Aliamphritea hakodatensis: one gene and its partner. The protein of the gene in region 1 interacts with the protein of each later gene in a pairwise test. Links are inferred from orthologs where the notes say so. Each region holds a gene or a part of one and is shown in the gene's direction. Other genes may lie near its edges.

Region 1 (2,979 bases):
TGAAAGCTGTTTGATCCAAGGTCAATGGCGGCCATTAAGGTGTCCTGGCTGGCCACTAAAGCGTTATCCTGCGGCATATCGGGGATTGTCCAATAGCTGTTTTGTTGTATGTCAGTTTATCAAAAACTCATTTGTATGTGAGAATTTAGGCTTGATGCAGGCTGTTTTAATCTTCTGATGGCTGTCTGAGATCAGTTGTTTTTGCCGGTAACCGGCTGCTGTAAAGCTGAGTATTCACATTTGTTTGTTTTGAGTGGTATTATCGGGGCCATTATTGACAAGAATCTCCCTGTGAGGCTTTTTTATGAGTGATATTATCAATGTAACCGACGCATCCTTTGAAGAGGATGTTCTCAAGTCTGAAGCGCCTGTACTGGTGGATTATTGGGCTGAGTGGTGCGGACCATGCAAAATGATCGCGCCAGTTCTGGAAGAGATTGCAAAAGAATACGAAGGTAAGCTGAAAGTCTGCAAGCTGAACATTGATGAGAACAGTGAAACGCCGCCTAAATTCGGTATCCGCGGCATCCCTACACTGATGATCTTTAAAGATGGCAATGTTGAAGCGACCAAGGTGGGTGCGCTCTCTAAATCCCAGCTGGCCGGCTTCATCGAAACCAGCCTGTAAGCGCCGGTTTTCTCTGGTTTACGGTTAGTTTTGGTTTCATTCGGGCTGTATAAAGATTGCGCGCTGAATGCTGGACTAACCGTAAACAAGCGATTATAGTTATGACTTCCAATGATCGGGATTATTGTCTGATTCCGGTTTCACATTATCAATTCAATCTAGTCTGAACGATTTCTCCAACGTTCTTTCTCAACGTGGCTACGTCCTGCAACTCTTACATTATGAATCTTACCGAACTGAAAACGAAAAGCGTTTCTGAGCTGTTAAATATAGCGAAAGAAATGGGAATGGATAACCTGGGCCGCTCCCGCAAACAAGATGTTATTTTTGCCATCCTTAAGCGTCATGCTAAAAGTGGTGAAGATATTTATGGCGATGGCGTGCTGGAAATTTTACAAGATGGATTTGGTTTCTTACGCTCTGCAGACAGCTCTTATCTGGCTGGGCCTGACGATATTTACGTTTCTCCAAGCCAGATTCGTCGTTTTAACCTGCGTACAGGTGACACGATTTCAGGCAAGATTCGTCCGCCTAAGGACGGCGAGCGCTATTTTGCGTTGCTGAAAGTTGACAAGATTAACTTTGATAAGCCGGAAAACGCTAAGAACAAGATCCTGTTCGAAAACCTAACGCCACTGTTCGCACAGGACCGTCTGAAAATGGAACTGGGTAACGGCAGTACTGAAGATCTGACCGCCCGTGTCATCGATCTTGTCTGCCCAATGGGTAAAGGTCAGCGTGCTTTGCTGGTGTCTCCGCCAAAAGCGGGTAAGACCCTGATGCTGCAAAACATTGCTAACTCCATCACCCGTAACAACCCTGAAACCCATCTGATTGTACTGCTGATCGATGAGCGTCCTGAGGAAGTAACCGAAATGCAGCGTACTGTACGCGGCGAAGTGGTTGCCTCAACGTTCGATGAGCCGCCGTCACGTCACGTACAGGTTGCTGAGATGGTGCTGGAAAAAGCCAAGCGTCTGACTGAGCACAAGAAGGATGTGGTTATCCTGCTGGATTCCATTACCCGTCTGGCCCGTGCGTACAACACAGTGATTCCTTCTTCCGGTAAAGTACTGACCGGTGGTGTGGATGCTCACGCACTGGAACGTCCTAAGCGCTTCTTTGGTGCGGCACGTAACATTGAAGAAGGCGGCAGCCTGACCATCATTGCAACCGCACTGGTTGATACCGGTTCGAAGATGGATGAAGTTATCTTTGAAGAATTTAAAGGTACCGGTAACTCTGAAGTACATCTGGACCGCAAAGTTGCAGAAAAGCGTGTTTACCCGGCCTTTAATATTCGCCGCTCCGGTACCCGTCGTGAAGACTTGCTGACGGATGAGGACGAGCTGCAGCGGATGTGGATTCTGCGTAAGCTGCTGGATCCGATGGAAGATTCCGCTGCCATTGAGTTCGTTCTGGACAAGCTTAAAGACTTCAAGACGAATGATGAATTCTTCCTGTCAATGAAGCGTTCCTGATCAACATTCTGAACACAAAAGGGTAAGCTTATGGCTTACCCTTTTTTGTTGCTAAATCTTTGTTATTACAACCTGATTGCCGGGCCGTTATGAGTAATCTTAAATATAAAGATCTGCGGGACTTTATCCGTACTCTGGAAGACCAGGGTGAATTAAAGCGAATCCGGATGGAGGTAGATCCTCATCTGGAAATGACTGAAATTTGCGACCGTACCCTCAGAGCGGGCGGCCCGGCACTGTTATTTGAAAACCCTAAAGGATATGACTATCCGGTGCTGGCCAACCTCTTTGGCACGCCGAAGCGGGTAGCCATGGGCATGGGTGAAGAAGATGTGGCAAGCCTGAGAGAAGTGGGCAAGTTACTCGCGATGCTTAAAGAACCTGAGCCGCCGAAAGGGATGAGAGACGCCTGGGATAAGCTGCCTGTGTATAAGCAGGTGCTGAATATGGGGCCTAAAGTTGTCCGCAAGGCCGATTGTCAGGCTCATGTGATCGAAGGGGACGATGTCGACCTGTATACGTTGCCGATTCAGACCTGCTGGCCGGGTGATGCCGGACCGCTGGTTACCTGGCCACTGGTGATTACCCGCGGCCCGGAAAAGCCCCGTCAGAACCTTGGTATCTACCGTCAGCAACTGATTGGTAAAAATAAACTGATCATGCGTTGGCTGGCCCACCGTGGCGGTGCACTGGATTTCCGCGAATGGCAGAAAGCTCATCCGGGCGAGCCTTTCCCGGTCGCGGTTGCGTTGGGGGCTGACCCTGCAACCATTCTGGGGGCGGTTACCCCGGTACCGGACTCATTGTCAGAATATGCCTTTGCCGGTCTGCTGCGTGGCGGTAAGACTGAAGTAACCGAGTGTATTGGCA
Region 2 (3,416 bases), 3.6 Mb from region 1 along the record:
AAACTGAACGCAGTGGCCAGTGTAACCATGGCCGGCCGACCTGGACCCAGATGTCTATGCAGGAGCTCGATGGCCTGTTCATGCGTGGTCAGTGAGCCTTGGTGCTGTTCGCAATAAACTGTTTTTAATTTGGAGTACGACGTGACAACGTCTTTACCACCGGCAATTTTTCTGATGGGCCCGACTGCGGCAGGCAAAACTGACCTGGCGATGGCTCTCTGTGACTTGCTGGACTGTGAAATCATCAGTGTGGACTCGGCCATGATCTATCGTCAGATGGACATTGGTACCGCCACGCCGGAAGCTGAGTTACTCGCCCGGTATCCCCACCGGCTGGTGGATATCCTCGACCCGTCCGAAGCGTATTCTGCGGCCGATTTTCGCCGTGATGCCTTGCAGCATATGGCGGATATTACTGCCAAAGGAAAAATTCCTCTGCTGGTGGGCGGAACCATGCTGTATTACCAGGCGCTGATGAAAGGTCTGGCCGATATGCCGGAAGCTGATCCTGTGGTGCGCCAGCGTTTGCTGGAGGAGGCAAACAGTAACGGCTGGGAATGTTTGCATAAGCGGCTGGCGGAGGTTGATCCTGAGTCGGCCCAACGGATTCATCCGAATGATCCGCAGCGGTTGCAGCGGGCGCTGGAGGTGTATGAGCTGACCGGTAAGTCCATGACTGAGCACTGGCAGGCCCAGGAGGCTTCTCGTGCGCCTTATAACATGCAGTCGCTGTGTGTGATGCCCACCGAGCGTTCGGTATTGCATCAGCGGATCGAACAGCGTTTTCATCTGATGCTGGAACAGGGCTTTGAAGCGGAGGTCAGAGCATTGTGGGACCGTGGTGATCTGGATGCATCAATGCCTTCAGTCCGCTGTGTCGGTTACCGGCAGATGTGGGAATATTTTCAGGGCCAGTGGGACCGTGAAACTATGATCCATAAAGGCGTTGTGGCGACCCGTCAGTTGGCAAAACGGCAGATAACCTGGTTGCGCAGCTGGCCCGATTTGAAAACTTTAGCCTCAAATGATCCAAATTTAACAAATAATGCCTTGAAATTGTTAGAGGGTGGCATTATATAATGCTGTAGCTTGAATTTTTCGGACCGTCCGGCTTTTTTGAGGCGGTCACATGCGCAGGATTTTTAACAGGATTTGAGTTGCGCATACCTTTTTATTATCGATTCACAGGAAGGAGCTTCCAATGTCAAAAGGGCAATCTTTACAAGACCCTTATCTGAACGTACTGCGTAAAGAACGCGTACCCGTTTCTATTTTCTTGGTAAATGGTATCAAGCTACAGGGGCAGATTGAGTCATTCGACCAGTTTGTTATCCTGCTTAAAAATACTGTCAGCCAGATGGTCTATAAACATGCAATCTCAACTGTGGTCCCGGCCCGTCCGGTTAAGTTACCACAGGGTGATGAATCGGCTGACTGAGGTTCTATTTGTTTTTTGAGCGTCCCGAGTCTGGCGAATGCGCCATTCTTGTCCACATAGATATGGCTGATGAGGCGGACCGGGAAAGCCCGAAAGAGTTAGAAGAACTCGCGCTTTCTGCTGGCGCCGATCCTGTAGATATTCTTACCGGTAGTCGCCATCAGCCCAGCCCTAAGTTATTTATCGGTAGCGGTAAGGTCGAAGAGTTGAAGGCCATGGTGCATCAGTATGATGCCGAGCTGGTTATTTTCAATCATTCGCTAAGCCCCGGCCAGGAACGTAACCTCGAAAGAGAGTTGCAGTGCCGGGTGCTGGACCGTACCGGTCTGATTCTGGATATTTTTGCTCAGCGTGCCCGTACCCATGAAGGTAAACTTCAGGTGGAGCTGGCACAGTTAGAGCATATGTCGACACGTCTGGTACGTGGCTGGACACACCTTGAGCGTCAGAAAGGTGGTATTGGTTTACGCGGCCCGGGTGAAACCCAGCTGGAAACCGACCGCCGGTTACTGCGTGCCCGCATCAAAAGTATTCTCAAACGACTGGAAAAAGTCCGTAAGCAGCGTGATCAGGGGCGTCGTGCCCGTAGCCGCGCTGAAGTGCCGGGCTTATCGCTGGTGGGTTATACCAATGCCGGAAAGTCGACGCTGTTCAATCAGCTGACTGAGGCTGAGGTGTACGCCGCTGATCAGTTGTTCGCGACGCTTGATCCGACCCTCCGCCGCATTGAAGTTGCGGATGTCGGGCAGGCAATCCTTGCTGATACGGTAGGCTTTATCCGTCATTTACCCCATAAACTGGTTGAGGCGTTTCGTGCGACGTTGCAGGAAACCACCGAGGCCACTTTGCTGCTGCATGTGATTGATGCCTTTGATGAGGATCGTCAGGAGCATATTGACGAAGTGAATGCGGTACTGGCGGAAATTAATGCGGATGAAGTGCCCTGTCTTGAGGTCTATAACAAGATTGACCGTATGACGGGTATTGAACCGCGTATTGACCGTAATGATGAAGGTGTACCGGTACGGGTCTGGGTGTCTGCGGCAACCGGACAGGGTACTGACTTGCTGTTTCAGGCTATTTCTGAGCGTCTGGCGGATGATGTGTTCCATGATTCCATTCAGGTGGCACCTTCTGAAGGTGCTTTCCGTGCCCTGCTGTATGGTCAGGGGGCAGTCCTGAATGAAACCTATGATGATGCCGGTGAAAGTCATCTGGAAGTACGCTTGCAGCGTAAAGACTTTATGCAGATTCTCAGCAGGGTAAGTATTCCGGCGGAACGTTATCTGGGGGTTGATGTCAACAAGCCTGAGTGGCTTCAGTGACGACAAATATCTGAATTTTAAAAGTAAGCTGCGTACATCGGACGTTGCATACTATGATTAAGCTACATACAATTTTGGTAGTTTTTGGTGCTTTACCTGTCGATTCGGTAAAGACAAAGCATTAACGGTTCTAGAACGGAGAACAGTATGGCTTGGAATGAGCCTGGTGGTAACGGGAATAATCAGGATCCCTGGAACTCTGGTGGCAAGCGTAACGGTGGCGGCAATAATGATCAGGGACCTCCTGATCTGGATGAAGCGCTGCAAAAGCTACAGGAAAAACTTAACGGCATTTTCGGTAAACCGAACAAGACCGGCGGTTCCGGTGGCAAATCAGCTGCGCCGTCAGGCGGTCTGTTTGGCATCCTTATCGTCATTCTGCTGGTTGGCTGGGCAGCTCTGGGCTTCTACACTGTCGATCAGCAGGAGCGGGGTGTCGTACTGCGTCTGGGTAAATTCAGCGAAACGGTTATGCCGGGTCTGCAGTGGAACCCGCCTTTGATTGATCAGGTTACTCAGGTCAATGTGACCCGGGTAAATGCTTATGATCACCGTTCCCTGATGCTGACAGAAGATGAGAACATTGTTGACGTATCTATTACCGTTCAGTACGTCATCTCTGATCCTAAGAATTACCTGCTGAAAGTCCGCGA

The links. Proteins that work in one complex are often made in the same cells at the same time.
Region 2: the proteins of rho (region 1) and hfq interact in binary tests that used the Escherichia coli proteins (3 or more experiments, as listed by UniProt). The link is inferred for Aliamphritea hakodatensis from one-to-one orthologs.

The regions. Positions count from the first base shown.
Region 1 is NZ_AP025281.1:4,747,271-4,750,249, reverse strand. It holds rho (transcription termination factor Rho), read left to right. Parts: upstream 1-849; coding sequence 850-2,109; downstream 2,110-2,979. Other genes in the region: ubiD (4-hydroxy-3-polyprenylbenzoate decarboxylase), read left to right, coding at 2,199-2,979; trxA (thioredoxin TrxA), read left to right, coding at 305-628; PCI15_RS21460 (Ppx/GppA phosphatase family protein), read right to left, coding at 1-77. UniProt on the Escherichia coli protein: Facilitates transcription termination by a mechanism that involves Rho binding to the nascent RNA, activation of Rho's RNA-dependent ATPase activity, and release of the mRNA from the DNA template.
Region 2 is NZ_AP025281.1:1,144,298-1,147,713, forward strand. The notes cover bases 1-2,819. They hold hfq (RNA chaperone Hfq), read left to right. Parts: upstream 1-1,201; coding sequence 1,202-1,438; downstream 1,439-2,819. Other genes in these bases: mutL (DNA mismatch repair endonuclease MutL), read left to right, coding at 1-95; miaA (tRNA (adenosine(37)-N6)-dimethylallyltransferase MiaA), read left to right, coding at 175-1,080; hflX (ribosome rescue GTPase HflX), read left to right, coding at 1,447-2,763. Also shown: FtsH protease activity modulator HflK, read left to right, coding at 2,911-3,416. UniProt on the Escherichia coli protein: RNA chaperone that binds small regulatory RNA (sRNAs) and mRNAs to facilitate mRNA translational regulation in response to envelope stress, environmental stress and changes in metabolite concentrations.